Regions from separate parts of the Streptomyces sp. NPDC056734 genome, predicted to be linked through region 2. Evidence: riboswitches for the same ligand, from Rfam matches in the RefSeq annotation. Region 2 holds a riboswitch; each other region holds the start of a gene.
The links. A riboswitch is a leader RNA that binds a small molecule or an ion and turns the genes downstream of it on or off. The one in region 2 is predicted to bind cyclic di-AMP.

Region 1: another riboswitch for cyclic di-AMP. It lies ahead of ACFRFC_RS25285 (transglycosylase SLT domain-containing protein); the one in region 2 lies ahead of ACFRFC_RS13730 (M23 family metallopeptidase).
Region 3: another riboswitch for cyclic di-AMP. It lies ahead of ACFRFC_RS07370 (peptidoglycan DD-metalloendopeptidase family protein); the one in region 2 lies ahead of ACFRFC_RS13730 (M23 family metallopeptidase).

Annotation. Positions count from the first base shown of each region.
Region 1 is NZ_JBHTZD010000017.1:39,412-45,115, reverse strand. Features, by position in the region: gene ACFRFC_RS25290 (CocE/NonD family hydrolase) at 1-1,488, shown strand, start outside; cyclic di-AMP (ydaO/yuaA leader) riboswitch at 1,758-1,930, shown strand; gene ACFRFC_RS25285 (transglycosylase SLT domain-containing protein) at 1,936-2,409, shown strand; gene ACFRFC_RS25280 (HAD family hydrolase) at 2,545-3,378, opposite strand; gene fahA (fumarylacetoacetase) at 3,795-5,015, shown strand; gene ACFRFC_RS25270 (M56 family metallopeptidase) at 5,414-5,704, shown strand, end outside.
Region 2 is NZ_JBHTZD010000007.1:350,336-356,039, forward strand. Features, by position in the region: gene ribA (GTP cyclohydrolase II) at 1-8, opposite strand, end outside; gene ACFRFC_RS13710 (MarR family winged helix-turn-helix transcriptional regulator) at 135-668, opposite strand; gene ACFRFC_RS13715 (dihydrofolate reductase family protein) at 756-1,937, shown strand; tRNA gene ACFRFC_RS13720 (tRNA-Met) at 2,007-2,080, shown strand; gene ACFRFC_RS13725 (PP2C family protein-serine/threonine phosphatase) at 2,376-3,518, shown strand; cyclic di-AMP (ydaO/yuaA leader) riboswitch at 3,743-3,899, shown strand; gene ACFRFC_RS13730 (M23 family metallopeptidase) at 3,912-4,961, shown strand; gene ACFRFC_RS13735 (PrsW family intramembrane metalloprotease) at 4,977-5,704, opposite strand, start outside.
Region 3 is NZ_JBHTZD010000004.1:214,593-220,296, forward strand. Features, by position in the region: gene ACFRFC_RS07360 (DUF6126 family protein) at 1-65, shown strand, start outside; gene ACFRFC_RS07365 (tyrosine-protein phosphatase) at 98-895, opposite strand; cyclic di-AMP (ydaO/yuaA leader) riboswitch at 1,318-1,515, shown strand; gene ACFRFC_RS07370 (peptidoglycan DD-metalloendopeptidase family protein) at 1,520-2,539, shown strand; gene ACFRFC_RS07375 (SGNH/GDSL hydrolase family protein) at 2,780-3,574, shown strand; gene ACFRFC_RS07380 (TetR/AcrR family transcriptional regulator) at 3,592-4,191, opposite strand; gene ACFRFC_RS07385 (Glu/Leu/Phe/Val dehydrogenase dimerization domain-containing protein) at 4,772-5,704, opposite strand, start outside.

The sequences.
Region 1 (5,704 bases), on a different contig from region 2:
GCCTGGCGGGAGCTGTGGCTGTGCCGTCTGGAGGCGCTCGAACCCGCCCTGCACACCTGGCTGGAACACCAGGTGCGCGACGGCCACTGGCGGGCCGGTGACGTCCGGGAGAGGTACGGCTCGATCGAGGCGGCCGTGCTCGCGGTCGGCGGCTGGCAGGACCCGTACCGCGACACCGTGCTCCGGCTGGTCGAGCACCTCCCGGCCGGCCGGGTGCGCGGGCTGCTCGGCCCCTGGCCGCACGGGTACCCCGACCGGGGCCGCCCGCCCGGCCCGGCGATCGGCTTCCTCCAGGAGACCCTGCGCTGGTGGGACCACTGGCTCAAGGGCCGGGACACGCGCGTGCTCGCCGATCCCCTCCTGCGCGCGTACCTCACCGAGAGCCACCCGCCGGCGCCCGCGTACGCCACCCTGCCCGGCCGCTGGACCGCCGAGCCCGTCTGGCCCTCCCCGTACGTCACCCACGTCACGTACGCCCTCCAGGGCGCCCCCGTGCCCGTACGGTCCCCGATGCACACCGGGGTCGACGCGGGCGCCTTCCTGCCGCGCGGGGGCGACGCCGATCTTCCGCCGGACCAGCGCGCGGAGGACGGGCGGTCGGTCTGCTTCGAGTTCCCGGTCGGTGAGCGGACCTCGGTGCTGGGGCGCCCGCGGGTCAGGCTGCGGCTGCGCTGCGAGGTGCCGCGCGGGCAGGTGATCGCCCGGCTGTGCGACGTCGCCCCGGACGGCGCCTCGGCCCTGGTGACCCGGGGCGTGCTGAACCTCTCCGCGCGGACGGGCCCCGACCGGTCGGTGCCGTGGCCGCCGGGCGCGACCGAGGAGGTGACCTTCGAGCTGGGCGGCACGGGCCATGTCTTCGCGCCGGGGCACCGGGTACGGCTCGCGGTCTCCTCCGCGTACTGGCCCTGGGTCTGGCCGCGGCCCGGCTCCGAGGCCGGTTTCACCCTGGACCCGGCGGGCAGCGCCCTGGAGCTGCCGGTACGGCGGGAGGAGCCCGGCGCCGGGGCGGACCGGGGGGACCGAGCCGACCGGGAGGACCGCTCGGGCCGGGCAGACGCGTCGGGCCGGGCGGCCTGGGCCGAGCCCGAGCAGGCCGAGCCGCTCGGGGTCGTCTCCCCCGTCACCCTGGACGAGCCGCGGCCCGCGCGACTGGTGGTGCGGGACGTCGCCCAGGGCGAGTGGCGGCTGGAGGTCGATCCCCGGCACGGCGGCACCCAGGTGCATCCCGACGGGCTGGAGGCCACCGAGGAGGCGCTGGAGTCGTACACGATCCGCGACGGCGACGCGCTGTCCGCGCGCACCCGCTCGGACCGGACGATCCGGCTGCACCGGCCGGAGGCGGCCTGGGACACGACGGTCCGGGCCCGGTCGGAGATCGGCTGCACAGAGACGGAGTTTTTGACCTCTAATGAGGTGATTTGCACCCACGGCACCGAGGTGGTCTTCCATCGCACCTGGGAGCGGCGGATTCCACGGACCGCTGGTTAGTAGGCACTTGGGCTCAATGCCCGATTTACCACTCTTGCGCTCGCACGTGACTTGACTCACTCGCGCCCACGGACAGCATTTCCCCCACCATCCCCCGATCCACCCTTCCCCTTCACCGAGTTGACCCTTTTCGACCGCAAAGGATCATGTGGGTCAGATAAGGAGGTGAAGATCAGAAGCGGCATTTTGTGATTCCGCCACTTGTTTCCGACATCTGCTCTCGCATACGTTCCCGGCCAGTCGGGCGGACGCCTAGTCCTGCCACCGCCCGCACCAACCCACTAGATCCACGGCAGGAGCGGGGGACCCAGGTAAGTCGCCGGGCCGGACGTCGTACGACGCACCGGAACGGCTCGGGGTGAAGCCGTGCCCGCAAGGGCCGGCCGGGCACCTCCCCGCCCGAACCCGACAGCTCACCTCGCAGGCGTAGGAGAGGAACAGTTCCCCATGTCCGCACACCGCTCCACGCGTGTTCGCCGCCTCACCCGCAAGCTCGCCGTCGCCGGTACCGGCGCCGCCGTGCTCGCCCTCCCGCTCATCGGCGCCACCAGCGCGTCCGCCGCCTCGCCGACCGTCGTCTCGGCGGCCACCTCCGCCTACCCGAACAGCCTCGACGGCTGGATCCGCCAGTCGCTCGACGTCATGGCCCAGAACGGCATCCCCGGCAGCTACGACGGCATCTACCGCAATGTGATGCGCGAGTCCTCCGGCAACCCGGCCGCCGTCAACAACTGGGACTCCAACGCCGCCGCCGGCACCCCGTCCAAGGGCCTGCTCCAGGTGATCGACCCGACCTTCGCCGCGTACCACGTCTCGGGCACGCTCTACGACCCGTACGACCCGATCGCGAACATCGTCGCCGCGTGCAACTACGCGGCGGACCGGTACGGGTCGATCGACAACGTCTTCGGCGCCTACTGAGCGCTCCGCACCTGAGCGGCCTCACCGGCCGTACGGCCTTTCCGGCGGTTCCCTTTGCGGGTTGGGGCTCGCAAAGGAAAATCAAGCAGAACTTCGACCGGGCCGTCTCGACCGTTTCTCCGAGGTGAATTCCCGTCAGGGAAAAAGTCGTTCGAGGACGACGGCGATGCCGTCGTCCTCGTTCGATGTGGTGACCTCGTCGGCGACCGCCTTGAGTTCGGGATGGGCATTGGCCATCGCCACCCCGTACCCGGCCCAGTCGAACATCGGGACGTCGTTGGGCATGTCCCCGAACGCGATGGTGTCCTCGGCCCGCGCCCCCAGCCGCCGGGCCGCGAGCGCCAGGCCGGTCGCCTTGGTCACCCCGCACGGCTGGAGCTCGACCGTGCCCGGCCCCGACATGGTGACCGTCGCGAGCGAACCGACCACCGCGCGGGCCACCGACGCCAACTCGTCGTCGGACAGCTCCGGATGGCGCAGCAGCACCTTGCTGATCGGCTCGGTCCACAGCTCGTCGCGGCGCCGGACGCGCACCGCGGGCAGCGTCGGATGCGGCATCAGATAGCCCGGCTCGATCAGGGTGAGGCCCTCGACACCGTCCTGGTCGACGGCCGCGTACACCTCGCCGACCTCGGCCTCGATCTTGCCGATGGCGGTCTCCGCCAGCTCCCGGTCCAGGGTGACCGACCACAGCAGCCGGTCCGCGCCGGCGTCGTAGAGCTGCGCGCCCTGTCCGCACACCGCCAGGCCCGTGCTGCCCAGTTGCTCCAGGAGCGGGCGCACCCGCGGGGCGGGCCGGCCGGTGACCACGAGATGCCGGGCACCGGCCTCGGTGATCCGCGCCAGCGCGGCCAGCGAGCGGTCGGAGAAGGTGTCGTCGCCGCGCAGAAGTGTTCCGTCGAGGTCGGTGGCGACAAGGGTGTACGTGGTGCGCGCGGTGCGTGCGGCATATGCAGTGGGTGCGGCCATGATCAGAGAATACGGACATCGCGCGGCCCCGACCCGGCCGGAACCGGACGTCGGACGGGTTCCCTCACGTCCCGCCCGTCCCCGTCAACTCCCCTGTACCATGCGGGCTTTCACTCCCGGAGCCGTCCGCCCGACTGCTGAAAACGGGTCCGCTTTTCACTCAGATGTGGGGGACGCGTCCGCGTCGACACCCGCCCCGTGCTCAGCCGTTGCCGCGCCGGCGGGTGCGCCGGAGTTGCCTCCTCCGAATGCCGGTTTTCAGGACACTGCCGAATTCTTTGGGCGCCCGAGACCGCAGGATGCCGACCTGCCGCGACGTAACGTGTGGCACGGCCACATAACGGCCCCATTGGCGGCACTGGGTAAGAGATGTGGTGCGTCACCACATGGCCCCCACGAGAGTGAGGCAGAACCGCATGTCCCCCTTCGATGTCCCCGAGGGCGACCCCTTCGGCCCGCACAACCTTCCGTACGGTGTCTTCTCCCCGGCCGGTACGCGGGAACGGACCGTCGGCGTCCGGCTCGGCGACCACGTCCTCGACGCCGGTGCCGCCGCACGCGCCCTGGGCTCCCCCTACTTCGCGCTCCTCGCCCGTCCCACCCTCGGCCCGCTGCTCGCGGCGGGCCGTACCACCTGGTCGGACGTACGGCGGGCGCTGACCGCCTGGGTGACGGTCCCGGCGCACCGCGAGGTGATCGAGCCGCTGCTGCACCCGCTGTCCTCGGTGACCCTGCACCTGCCCTTCGAGGTCGCCGACTACGTCGACTTCTACTCCTCCGAGAACCATGCCCGGAACGTCGGCCGCATCTTCCGCCCCGACGCCCCGGACTCCCTCCCCCCGAACTGGAAGCACCTGCCCACCGGCTACCACGGCCGCGCGGGCACGGTCGTGGTCTCCGGGACACAGGTCGTACGGCCGTCCGGGCAGCGCAAGGCGCCCACCGACCCGGCGCCGGTCTTCGGCCCCTCCGTCCGGCTGGACATCGAGTCCGAGGTCGGCTTCGTGGTGGGCGTCCCGAGCGAGCAGGGCAGCCAGGTGGCCCAGGGCGACTTCCGCGACCACGTCTTCGGGCTGTGCCTGCTCAACGACTGGTCCGCGCGGGACGTCCAGGCGTGGGAGTACGTCCCCCTCGGGCCGTTCCTCGGCAAGTCCTTCGCCACGTCGGTCTCGGCCTGGATCACCCCGCTGGACGCCCTGGAGACGGCCCGGGTCGCCCCGCCGGAGCGCACCCATCCCCTGCTGCCCTATCTCGACGACAGCGAGGAGGAACCCGCCGGGTACGACCTGCGGCTCTCTGTCGCGATCAACGGCCACGTCGTCTCCGAGCCGCCCTTCTCCACCATGTACTGGACCGCCGCCCAGCAGCTCGCCCACCTGACCGTCAACGGCGCCTCCCTGCGCACGGGCGACCTCTACGGCTCCGGCACGGTCAGCGGGCCGGGCGAGCGCGAACGCGGCTCCCTGCTGGAGCTGACCTGGAACGGCCGCGACGCCCTGGACCTGCCCGACGGCAAGCGGACCTTCCTGGAGGACGGCGACGTGGTGACCCTCACAGGCTGGGCCCCCGGCCCGGACGGGTTGCGGGTGGGGCTGGGGGATGTGGTGGGGCGGGTGGTGGGGGCGGTCGGGGGGTAGATCGGAGGGCGGTCGGGGGGTGGTCGGGGGCCGTTGAAGGCGGTCGGGGACGGCCCCGGAGGTCGGGCGGAGGGGCGACCGGATGGGCGGTCGGAGGACGGTCGGCAGGGCGGCCGGGGGCGGGCCCCGAGGGCGGTCATGGCCCCCGGTGAGGAGGCCGGAGCCGGATGACATGTTCTCGCCGTGTTCCGACGGCTGACTACAGGCGCCCGAGCCCGTCATACTGGTCGGCGGCGCGTAAGTGAGCGCCCCGTGCGTGATGTCCCGCGCGGGCCGCCACCTATCGCCGAGCCGCCGCCCGGCACCACGCCCGGCGTCGTCACAGCACCCGCACCACCCCGCCCGCTCCCCCGCCCCACCCGAGCCGCCCATCCCGACCAGGATCCGGAGACCCTGGGATGACCGTCACCCTGCTCCTGTTGAGCGTCGTCGCCCTGACGGCCGCCGTGCCGGCACCCCATGCGCTGATCCGGGCCGAATGGCCCGAGCGGGAGCCCGTCGTCGGGCTCTGGGTGTGGCAGTGCCTGGTCGCCACCGTCCTGCTGTCCTGTCTGACCGCGCTGGCCCTGGGCGCGGCGGCGGTCTTCCAGACCGTGCGCGACCATGTCTTCGCCCCGGCGCCCCCGGGTGTCACCGCCGCCTACGACCTGTCCGCCGCGCCGGTGTGGTCGGTGGTCCTCACCCTGCTG
Region 2 (5,704 bases):
TCGGACATACGAATCTCCGAGCGGTGCGCATCGCTGCTGACTGCTTCAGATTTGAAGCAGATGATCGGACGAACGTGACCATACGCCACACTTGAAAGTTGAAGCAACCCGATTTACGGCGAGGCGCGGATGCCTCAAGAACAGGGCGACGACCGCCGCAACCACGGCAGATCCCCACCCCCACCCCCACCTACATCCTCCCCACCCCCGGGCTCCGCCCCCTCCAGCCCCCGCGTGACTGCCGTGAAGATCTCCTCCAGCTGCCCCACCTGCTCCGGCGTGAGCCGGTCGAACAGCGCCGCCCGGACCGTCTCGACATGACTCGGCGCGATCCGCTCCAGCAGGGCGATCCCCGCGTCCGTGAGCACGGCGATGCTGCCGCGCCGGTCCCCGGGGCAGTCCTCACGCCGGACCAGCCCGTCCCGCTCCAGCCGGGTGACGGCGTACGTCAGCCGGCTGCGGGTGATCTTCAGCCGCCCGGCGAGGCCGGTCATCCGCAGCCGGCGGTCCTCGGCCTCGGAGAGGTGGGCCAGGATGGAGTAGTACAGATGCGGCATACCGGCCTCCTGCTGGAGCTGCCGGTCGAGCGCGTCCTCCAGCAGCAGAGCGGCCCCCACGTACGCACGCCAGGCGCGCTGTTCCTCCGGGGTGAGCCAGCGAGTCGTCATGGCGCCAGTGTAGTTTTGCTTAAAACTTGAATCAAATGCGCACCACAAATGCGCACCACAAACCACATGTGAACCAGAGGGAAGCCCATGCCCCACCCCCACGTCCTCCTCTCCGCAGCCGTCTCCCTCGACGGCTACCTGGACGACACCGGCCCCGACCGCCTGCTGCTCTCCGGCCCGGCCGACTTCGACCGGGTGGACGAGGTGCGGGCGTCCGCCGACGCGATCCTGATCGGCGCCGGCACGATCCGCGCCGACAACCCCCGGCTGCTCGTGAACTCCCCCGAGCGCCGCGCCGCCCGGATCGCCGCCGGCCGGCCCGCGTACCCGCTCAAGGTCACCGTCAGCGGCTCGGGCGACCTCGACCCCACCGCCAGGTTCTGGCACACCGGCGGCGCCAAGCTCCTCTACACCACGGACCAGGGCGCCGAGCGCGCCCGGACGAACGGCCTGGCCACCCCCGACACCGACACCGGCACCGGCACCGGCACCGGCACCGGCACTTCCACCCATGTCATCCCCCTGGGCAAGAACCTCGACTGGCACACCCTCCTCACCCACCTCCACGACCGGCACGGCGTCCGGCGGCTCATGGTCGAGGGCGGCGGCACGGTCCACACCCAGCTCCTCACCCAGGGCCTCGCCGACGAACTCCACCTCGTCCTCGCCCCGCTGTTCGTCGGCGACCCGGCCGCCCCCCGCCTCTTCGGTCCGGGCGGCTACCCGCCCGGCCGGCTGCGCCTGCTGGAATCCCGGCGGATCGAGGACATCGTCCTCATGCGCTACGAGCCCACCGCCCCCGGCCCGGCCGAGGTCCCGTTCGCCGCCGACCGGCACTGGCTGCGGCTGGCCTGCGCCCTGGCGGCGGACTGCCCGCCCTCGCGGACCGCGTTCAGCGTCGGCGCGGTCGTCGTCGCCGAGGACGGCACCGAACTGGCCCGGGGCCACTCCCGCGAGGGCGCCGACCCCGTCGTACACGCCGAGGAGGCGGCCCTCGCGAAGATCGACCCCGCCGATCCACGCCTGCCCGGCGCGACGGTCTACTCCAGCCTGGAACCCTGCGCCCGCCGCGCGTCCCGGCCCCGCCCCTGCGCCCGGCTGATCCTGGACGCGGGCGTCCGCCGCGTGGTGACGGCGTGGCGCGAGCCGGACACCTTCGTCGCAGCCGCCGACGGCACCGGCCTGCTGACCACGTCCGGCGCCACGGTCGTCGTACTCCCGGAGTACGAGCAGCAGGCCAAGTCCCCGAACGCCCACCTACTGGGCTGAGCAGGACCCCCGTCCGCATACCTGTGTGCAGCACGTCCATTCCATGGCGTATGCTGGTGAACACAACGACGCGGGGTGGAGCAGCTCGGTAGCTCGCTGGGCTCATAACCCAGAGGTCGCAGGTTCAAATCCTGTCCCCGCTACTCAAGGCTCAGGGCCGGAATCCGGATCACGGATTCCGGCCCTGAGTGTTTTCCCGACCCTCGGTCCCCTCGGTCGCCTCGGTCGCCTCCCCCGCCCCTTCCCGGCCGGTCGTCGTGTCATCCGGTCGGCCCGCCCGGCTCGCCGGGGCGCCCCGCTGCGGCAACCCTGGACCAAGAGGCCGGGCCGTGACCGGTGAGGACCTGCGGCGGGAGACGAGGCGGGAGACGCGTGGTGGGGCCGGGTGAGGCGCAGGGCGAGGGGCCGTACACCGGGCCACCGGGGAGCGCGGCGGGCATGGTGGCGCCGCCCGCGCGGCCGGGGCGGTCGGGGAGCATCTCCTACGCGCGCCCGTTCGTACGGCTGCTGCCGGTCCTGCTGATCCTCGGCGGCGCGCTGTACGAGTACGTGACCCCGAAACAGTTCACCGGCGTGCCGTTCTTCACGGCCGCGCCCCTGGTCGCCGCGCCGCTGTTCGGGCGGCGCTACACCGTGCTGACCGGGATCGCGGCGGTGCTGGTGCTGTTCGTGGTGCATTTCGGGGTCGACCAGCCGTTCGCGGCGGAGACGATCACCGAGGTCGTCACGGTGGCGACCGTCGCGGTGCTGGCCGTGCTGATCAACACGCTGGTGCGGCGCAGCGACGCCCGGCTGGCCTCCGCCCGGGAGATCGCCGAGGCCGCGCAGCGGGCGGTGCTGCCCGAACCGGACGAGCGGATCGGCGGTTTCGAGATCGCCGCCCGTTACGAGGCCGCGCAGGCGGGCGCGTTCATCGGCGGCGATCTGTACGCGGTGCAGGACACCCCGCACGGCGTCCGGCTGGTGCTCGGGGACGTACGCGGCAAGGGCATGGGCGCGGTGGCCGCCGTGGCCGTGCTGATCGGGGCGTTCCGGGAGGCCGCCGAGCAGGAATCGACGCTGGAGGCGGTCGCCGCGCGGCTGGAGCGGGCGCTGGCCCGCGAGGGCACCCGGCGGAACGGGCTCGACGCCTTCGAGGGGTTCACCACCGCCGTGCTCGCCGAGATCCCGCACGGCCACGGGATCGTACGGATGGTCAACCGAGGGCACCCCGGGCCGCTGCTGCTGTACGCCGACGGCACCCTGCGCGCGCTGTCCGCCGACGAGCCCGCGCTGCCGCTGGGGATGGGGGACCTGGGCAGCTGGCCGGACCGGGCGCAGGAGGCGGAGTTCCCGGACGGGGCCACGCTGCTGCTGTTCACCGACGGGCTGTCGGAGGCGCGGGACGGGCACGGGAGGTTCTACGAACCCGAGGAGCGGCTGGCGGGCCGGCTCTTCCGTGGGCCGGAGGAACTGGTGGCGGCCCTGGCCGAAGAGGTGCGCGGGCATGCCGGGGGCTGGATGACGGACGACATGGCGCTGCTCGCGGTACGGCGGCCGGGTCCGGCGCACGACGGTCCGGGCCTCGGTCACGGTGGGTAAGTGAGCGACTGCCCTCCGCATAACATCTGAGTCACCGTCAGAAATTGGCACTGCCCGAACGGCCCTGATGGCGAGGTCGACTCGCCCGATTTTCGCCGCTCATAGCCTGTACGTCCGGCGGAAGAGCGTTAAAGATCAAGTGGAAGCGCTTGGAAATCACCCCTGGGTTCTATTACTGTCCGATAACGCAGCGCGGTCGTCCCAGCCGTCACAAGAGTCGGCTCCGTGCTCAAGCGCCGAATCTCGTGAGGGAACCGGGGAACCACCAACTTGGGGTGAATCGCGCGTACGTCACCATGGAGACATGGCTGATTGACGCGCGTAGGAGACCTTCCTCTCCGAACCCGTCAGCTAACCCGGTAGGCGATGAGGGAAGGAAAGGAGTACGCCTACGTGGCGTCCAACCGGCCTGCTCCAGGGGCCTCGTTCGTGCCCGCCCAGCGCACCGACGACACCGTCGTCTACGGCGGCCCCCGCACCGATGAGGGCCCGTGGGAGGAATGGAACCCCACCGCGGAGACCGTCCGCCCGGTCCGTGGCGGCCGGCACCGCGTCGCCAAGCAGCGCGGCGGACTCGCCCGCGGCGGACTGGCCCGCAGCTCCACGGTCCTCGGCGTCGGTGTCATAGCCGCCGTCGGCGCGGGCGGCATGGCCACCGCGCAGACCGGCAAGCCGCCGGTCGCCATCTCCCTGCCCGACCTCGCCACCTTCACGGACGACGGCGAGGACACGGCCGAGCCGGCCACCGCGATCGAGGCCACCCCGCTCAGCAGCCTCGGTGTCACCCCGGCCGACAGCGAGCAGGGCACCACCGACGCCGGTGAGGCGCTGCGCGCCCGCATCATGGCGCAGGCCGAGAGCCAGCAGGAGCAGCTCGACACCAAGGCCGCCGAGGCGCTCCTGGCCGCCGCCGAGAAGGAGGCCGCCGAGGCCGCCGAGAAGGCGGAGCAGGAAGCCCGCGAGAAGGCCGCCGCCGAGAAGAAGGAGGCGGAGGAGGAAGCCGCGCGCAAGGCCGAGGAAGAGCGCCTCGCCGAGCTGGCCAAGCAGTTCGCGCTGCCGACCTCCTCGTACACCCTCACCTCGACCTACGGCCAGGCCGGCTCGCTGTGGTCCTCCGGCTACCACACCGGCCTCGACTTCGCCGCCCCCACCGGCACCCTCATCAAGGCCGTCCACTCCGGCACCATCACCCAGGCCGGCTGGGACGGTTCGTACGGCTACAAGACCGTGCTCACCCTCGATGACGGCACCGAGATCTGGTACGCGCACCAGTCCTCGATCAGCGTCAGCGTCGGCCAGCAGGTCACCACCGGCGATGTCATCGGGCGCGTCGGCGCCACCGGCAATGTCACCGGGGCCCATCTGCACCTGGAGGTGCACACCGCGTCGGGTGGCGGCGTGGACCCGCTGGCCTGGCTGCGCGACAAGGGCCTCAATCCCTGACGGCCCCCCTCGGCCTCAGGTGCGGTAAGGGTTGTTGTAGTACGCGGGGTGCGGTGTGACGGCACCGCCGGGGCCCGGGTGACCGGTGCTGTGGCCGCCGTCGTACCCGGTGCCGTGACCGGTGCCGTACCCGTCGCCTCGGTATGGCGGCCAGGGTGGGACCGGCATCGGCGTAGGTACGGGGGGCGGCGGGGCCGTGGCGTGGGCCGCGTGGGTCAGGGCCGGGGCCGCGAGGTCCCGGCGGCGCCACAGCTCACCGAGCAGCTCCCGTTCGCGGGGGACGAAGTCGGCGCGGGCCCGGCCCCGGCTGCCCCGCCGGCGCAGCACCGCGAGCGAGGTGGCGTACGCCTCGTACTCGGCCACCGCGCGGGCCGCTTGCTTGCCGAGCCGGCGTCCGGCGTACTCGCGGGCGAGGCGGCGGGCCCGCATCGAGCCGAGCGCGTAGGGCTCTGCGGGGGAGAACCAGCCGGTGGTGACATACGCGGGCAGCTCCTCGCGCACCACCCGCAGCTCCCGCTGCCGGGTCCAGATCACCAGCCAGGTCAGCAGCGCGAACGCGGGGACCATGAAGGCGCCGTACACGGCGAAGAAGCCGTGGTCGCCGAAGGCCGCGGAGCCGTTCCAGAACGCGTGCACGCCCATCGCGAGCAGCAGCCCGGACAGCGGCAGCAGCACCCGCCGCATCCGCTGGCGCTCCCCGCCCGCCGCCGCGATGCCGAAGCCGATGCCGGTGAGCACGGTGA
Region 3 (5,704 bases), on a different contig from region 2:
ATGTCGTGGCCGGGCACGTCTTCGCCACGTTCCTGTATCTGCTGTTCGAGGTCGGCGGGAAGTAGCCCGGCGGCCGGGCGGTGAGGCGGGGCGGGGCTCAGTCGAGCAGCCGTTCCCGCAGCCGGTCGCGCCGCTCCGGGGTGATCCGCAGGGCCCGCTCCAGATAGGCGTCGACGCCGCCCCACGTCTCGTCGATGGTGTCGATCGCCGCGGTCAGATACTCGGCGCGCGCGTCGAAGAGCGGGCTGATCAGCTCCATGACCTCCGGGGCGTAGGCGGAGGGGGAGGTGCCGCTGCGGCGCACCTTGTAGCGGCGGTGGGTGGCGTTGGACTCCAGGTAGTCCGCGAGGATCGCCTCGCGCTCCACGCCGACCGCCAGCAGGGTCACCGCGATGGACAGGCCCGCGCGGTCCTTGCCGGCCGCGCAGTGCATCAGGGCCGGGACGCTGTCCTCGGCGAGGGCGTGCAGCACCCGGGAGTGCTCGGCGGTGCGCTCCTTGATGATCACGCGGTACGACTCGACCATCCGGTTCTCCGCCCGGCCCCCGGAGAGGATCTCCCGCAGCAGGGCCACATCGCCGTCCCGGATCATCTTCCAGAACTCGGCGCCGTCGGCGGGGTCGCTCAGCGGCAGGTTCAGATTCCGCACGCCGGGCAGCTCGACGTCCTGGCCTTCGAGGCGCTGGTCCGCGGCGTTGCGGAAGTCGAAGACGGTGTGCAGCCCGAGGGTGGACAGGAACGCGGTGTCCTCGGGGGTCGCGTGCGCGAGATGGCCGCTGCGGTACAGCACTCCGTGGCGCACCCGGCGGCCGTCCACGGTCGGCAGTCCGCCGACGTCGCGGAAGTTGCGGACTCCGGCCAGTTCGGGCTCGGTCGAGGGGACCTGTTGCGTCACGGGGGCTCCTCCCAGTCGGCTGGTCCACCCGGCTCCGTTGCCGGGCGGCAGCTGCACCACGACGATACGACATGACGAAACGGCCGAAATGGCGACAAAGTTGGCCGAGGGGTCTTCTGTGGCGCATCCAGGACCCCTGTCCGAATTGAAAGCCTAAGTGGCCTTGATGACAACTCGCCATAACTCGCTGCGGAATAAAGAAAGGTGGAGCGGGGTCACGTGAGCAGCGTCATATCCGTGACCGTGTGTCGCCCGTCATGCTCACGTAATCAACATGTTCTTCAAGGGTCTTTGAGCGATTCGACAGGGTCATTGCGACAGAGGGTGACCGGGAATTCCCCCCGCGGATCAAGAAGATGGCCTTCGGGTGGAACCCCTTGCTTGTCCCTTTGCGTCCTGGTCGCTTACGTTCGCCACCGAATCCGGGCGGAACGCCGAATCCTGCCGCCGTCCGGAACCCGCACTAACCCACCCGTGTTCGGCAGGAGCGGGGGACCCACAGGACTTCACCGCCTGTTCCGGTCTCCGGAACGGCTAGGGGTTTAGTCGCGCAATTTCCCGCGGCCGGGCATCTCCAGCCCGCACCCGACAGCTCACCTCGCAGGCGCCGGAGAGGAATTCGTCATGCCCGCGAAGGGTAAGCACCGCCGTCCCAGGACCCTGCGTCTCACACGCACCATCGCCGTCGCCGGAACCGGCGGCGCCGCACTCGCCCTGCCGCTCATGGGGGCCACCGGCGCCCACGCGGCCACCGGTGAGTCGGTCCCGCAGAAGCCCGCCGGCTCCGTCACCGCCGCCGCTCCCGCCTCGGCCCCCCAGCAGGCCGTCACACAGGTCGCCGACCAGCAGTCCAGCGCACCGCAGACGAGCGTGCGGACCTACTCCGTGAAGGTGGGCGACTACCTCGCGAAGATCGCCGACGAGCAGGACATCAGCGGTGGCTGGCAGCAGATCTACGAGGACAACCGCGAGGCCGTGGGCGGCGATCCGTCGCTCATCCACCCTGGCCTGAAGCTCACCCTCGGCGCCCAGGCGGCCACGGACACCAGCGCGTCCGGCACGCCGAGCACCCAGTCCTCGGGCTCCACCGATTCCCAGGCGTCGGACGACGCGGCACAGCAGGACGAGTCGTCATCACCGTCCTCTTCGTCGTCCTCTTCGTCCTCTTCGTCCTCGGCGTCCGAGGCCCCGGCCGCCGAAGAGAACACCAGCGCCGGCACGAGCACCAGCACCGGCGCCTACAGCCTCCCGGTCACGGGCGGCGGCATCGGCACCCCCTACCACCAGACCGGCAGCATGTGGTCCAGCGGCTACCACACCGGTGTCGACTTCACGGTCCCCACCGGCACCTCGCTCAAGGCCGTCGGCGCCGGTACGGTCGTCTCGGCCGGCTGGGGCGGCGCGTACGGCAACGAGGTCGTCATCAAGCTCGCCGACGGCTACTACGCCGAGTACGCCCATCTGTCCTCGCTGTCCGTCTCGGCGGGTCAGTCCGTGACCGCCGGGCAGCAGATCGGTCTCTCCGGCGCGACCGGCAATGTCACCGGCCCGCACCTGCACTTCGAGATCCGCACCGGGCCCGCCTACGGCTCGGACGTGGACCCCGTCGCCTACCTGCGCTCCAAGGGCCTCTCCGTCGGCTGAGGCACCGCCGCGCGTCCACTCCGAAGGCCGGACCCCCGATCCCCGGGTCCGGCCTTCGGTGCGTATCGCTTCGGTCACTTCTGAGGGTCCGTCGGATGTCCAGATATTCCGTGCTTGACCAAGGTTTGGGCCGTGGGTTATCTCACCGCCCGTCAACCCCGTATTACGGTCGCGTAGGTCACATTCGAGGAGGAATCATGGCTCGATGTGGCAGACGATTCGAAGAATGACAGTGGATCAGTGATCGGGTCGTACGTGGCGCTGGGGGACAGCTTCACCGAAGGTGTGGGCGACCCCGGCCCCGACGGGGCGTTCGTCGGCTGGGCGGACCGGTTCGCGGTGCTGCTCGCGGACCGGTGTCCGGAAGGCGACTTCAACTACACGAACCTCGCGGTGCGGGGCAAACTGCTCGATCAGATCGTGACGGACCAGGTGCCGCGGGCCGCGGACCTCGCGCCCGATCTGATCTCCTTCAGCGCGGGCGGCAATGACATCCTGCGCCCCGGCAGCGACCCGGACGACGTCGCCGAGCGCTTCGAGCGCGCGGTCGCCGTCCTGACCGGGACGGCCGGCGCCGTCCTGGTGACGACCGGCTTCGACACCCGCGGGGTGCCGCTGCTCAAGCATCTGCGCGGCAAGATCGCGACCTACAACGGACATGTCCGGGCCGTGGCCGACCGCTACGGCTGCCCGGTCCTCGACCTGTGGTCCCTGAAGTCCGTCCAGGACCGCCGGGCCTGGGACGACGACCGGCTCCACCTCTCCCCCGACGGCCACACCCGGGTGGCCCTGCGGGCCGGCCAGGCACTCGGCGTCGAGGTCCCGGCCGACCCCGAACAGACCTGGCCCCCGCAGCCGCCGCGCGGCACGCTCGATGTCCGCCGGGACGACGTCCACTGGGCCCGCGAGTACCTGGTGCCCTGGATCGGCCGCCGGCTGCGCGGCGAATCCTCGGGCGACCATGTGACGGCCAAGGGCACGCTGTCCCCGGACGACATCAGAACCCGCATCGAGTCGGGGGCGCGGGTGGCCTGACCGGCCGGGACCGGCTCTCAGGGCGGGTCCAGACCCAGTTCGCGGGCCAGGGCCTCGTCCACCCACTGCTGTGCGCGGGTGCGGGAGACCGCGCCCGCGTACGACGTGATCTGTACGGCGAGCCCGTCCAGCAGGGCCGTCAGGCGCAGGGCGGCGGCCGTGGGGTCGGGGCAGCGGAACTCCCCGGCGGCCACGCCCTCCGCGATCACCCCGGCGATCGCCGCCTTCCACTCGCGGTCCAGCTCGCGGGTGACCTCCTGGAGGGCGGGTTCGCGCAGCGCCACGGCCCAGCCCTCGATCCACAGCCGCCAGCCCTTGGCCTGCCCGGTGGGGGCGTACCAGCGCACCGCCGACCGCAGCCGGCGCAGCGCGCTGGTCCGACGGCCGAGCAGGGCGCGCAGCTGCGCGAGATCGTCCTGGGCGGCGTGCGTGAACGCGGCGGCGACGAGCTTCTCCTTGGTGGAGAAGTGGTACAGCACGAGCGCGTTGCTCACCCCGAGCGCCGAGGCCACGTCGGCGATCCGCACCGCCGCGACGCCCCGCGCCTCGATCTGCTCGACGGCGGCCCGCAACATCTCCTCACGCCGCTCCGCCACACTCAACCGCACTCTCGCCACGGCGGTCACCCTATCGCCCGGGGTGACGGGGGCGGGTGGGGCGGAGTTTGGGGGTGTGCCGCTGGGGGCTTGGGTGTGGTTGACGGGGGCGGGGGGTTTGGCCTTGCCGGGGTGCCGGCGTCAGTGGGCTGGGTGGGCGGTGGGGGGCGTGGCGGTGAGGTGGCGTGGTGGCCCGGCGGTCCGGTGGCCTGGTGCCCTGGCGGTGCGGCGCCCCGGTCCGGCGGCCTGGCGGCCGGGCTCCGCTTGGCCTGGTCAGGGGGTGGGTGTGGCGGAGTACGGGGGTGTGCCCCCTGTGCGCTCGGGTGTAGCTGGCTAGGCGGCGGATTCTGTTCCTCCAGGGGCGTCGGCCTCAACAGTCCGGCCCGGCGGCCTGGCCCGGCCCACCTCAGCTCGGCCTGGCTCGGCCCCGCCAAGCCCTGCTCGCCGCGCCCCGCCCCGCCCCGCCCCGCTAGGCATGGCTCGGCCCGCTCGGCCTGGCAACCGCCCAGCCCAGCCCAACCCGGCCCGGCCCAGCCCAACCCGGCCCGGCCCAGCCCGACTCGGCCTCGCCCATCCCGCCCCAGCCCGGCGCAGCCGTGGGTCAGCGGTACCAGCCGTATCGGTCCGCGATCACCGGCAGGCGTTCCGCGACGAGGGTGTGCGCGGCGGCGCGGGGGGTCGTGCCGTTGTGGTCCGCGCGGGCCAGTGTCAGTTCGACCAGGGCCCGCATCGAGCGCCGGATGTGCGCGAAGGCTTCGCCCGCGTCGGGGCCGATGTCGCCGAACAGGGTCCACCACCACCAGGCATTGGTGCCGGAGTTCACCACCACGTCCGGCAGCACGGTGACGCCCCGCGCGGCGAGCAGTTCCTCGGCCGCCCCTGTCACCGGCATGTTGGCCGCCTCCACGATCCAGCGGGCGGTGACCCGGTGCTGGTTCGTGGCGTCGATCGCGTACGACACGGCCGCGGGCACGAGCACCTCCGCGTCGGCCGACAGCCAGCCGTCGGCGGGCAGTTCACGGTCCTCCCGCCGCAGCGCCGTACGGTCGACCGTCCCGTAGGCGTCCCGGGCGGCGAGCAGCGCCTCCACGTCCAGGCCCGCCGGATTGGCGATGGTGCCCAGCACATCGGCGACGGCGGTCACGGTGAGCCCCGCGCGGGCCAGGAAACGGGCGGTGGCGCCGCCCATCGTGCCCAGCCCCTGCACCGCCGCGCGCGTGCCCGCGTACGGCACGCCCGCGCGGTCCAGCGCCGTGAGCGCCGACTCGGCGACGCCGCAGCCGCCGACCAGTTCGTCCAGGCCGATGCCGTCCACCTCCACGGCGAAGGCGTCCGCGAGCCGCTGCCGCGCGGCGCTCTCGTCGTCCAGCAGCGGATGCACCGCCTGCACCGAGGACACGAGCCCCGCCTCGGCCGCCGCCCGGTCCACCAGGTCCTGGGTCAGGCCCAGGTCCTCACCGGTGGTCCAGCAGCTCTCGATGTACGGCCGCATCGCACGCAGGTAGCGCACCAGCAGGCCGTACGCCTGAGGAGA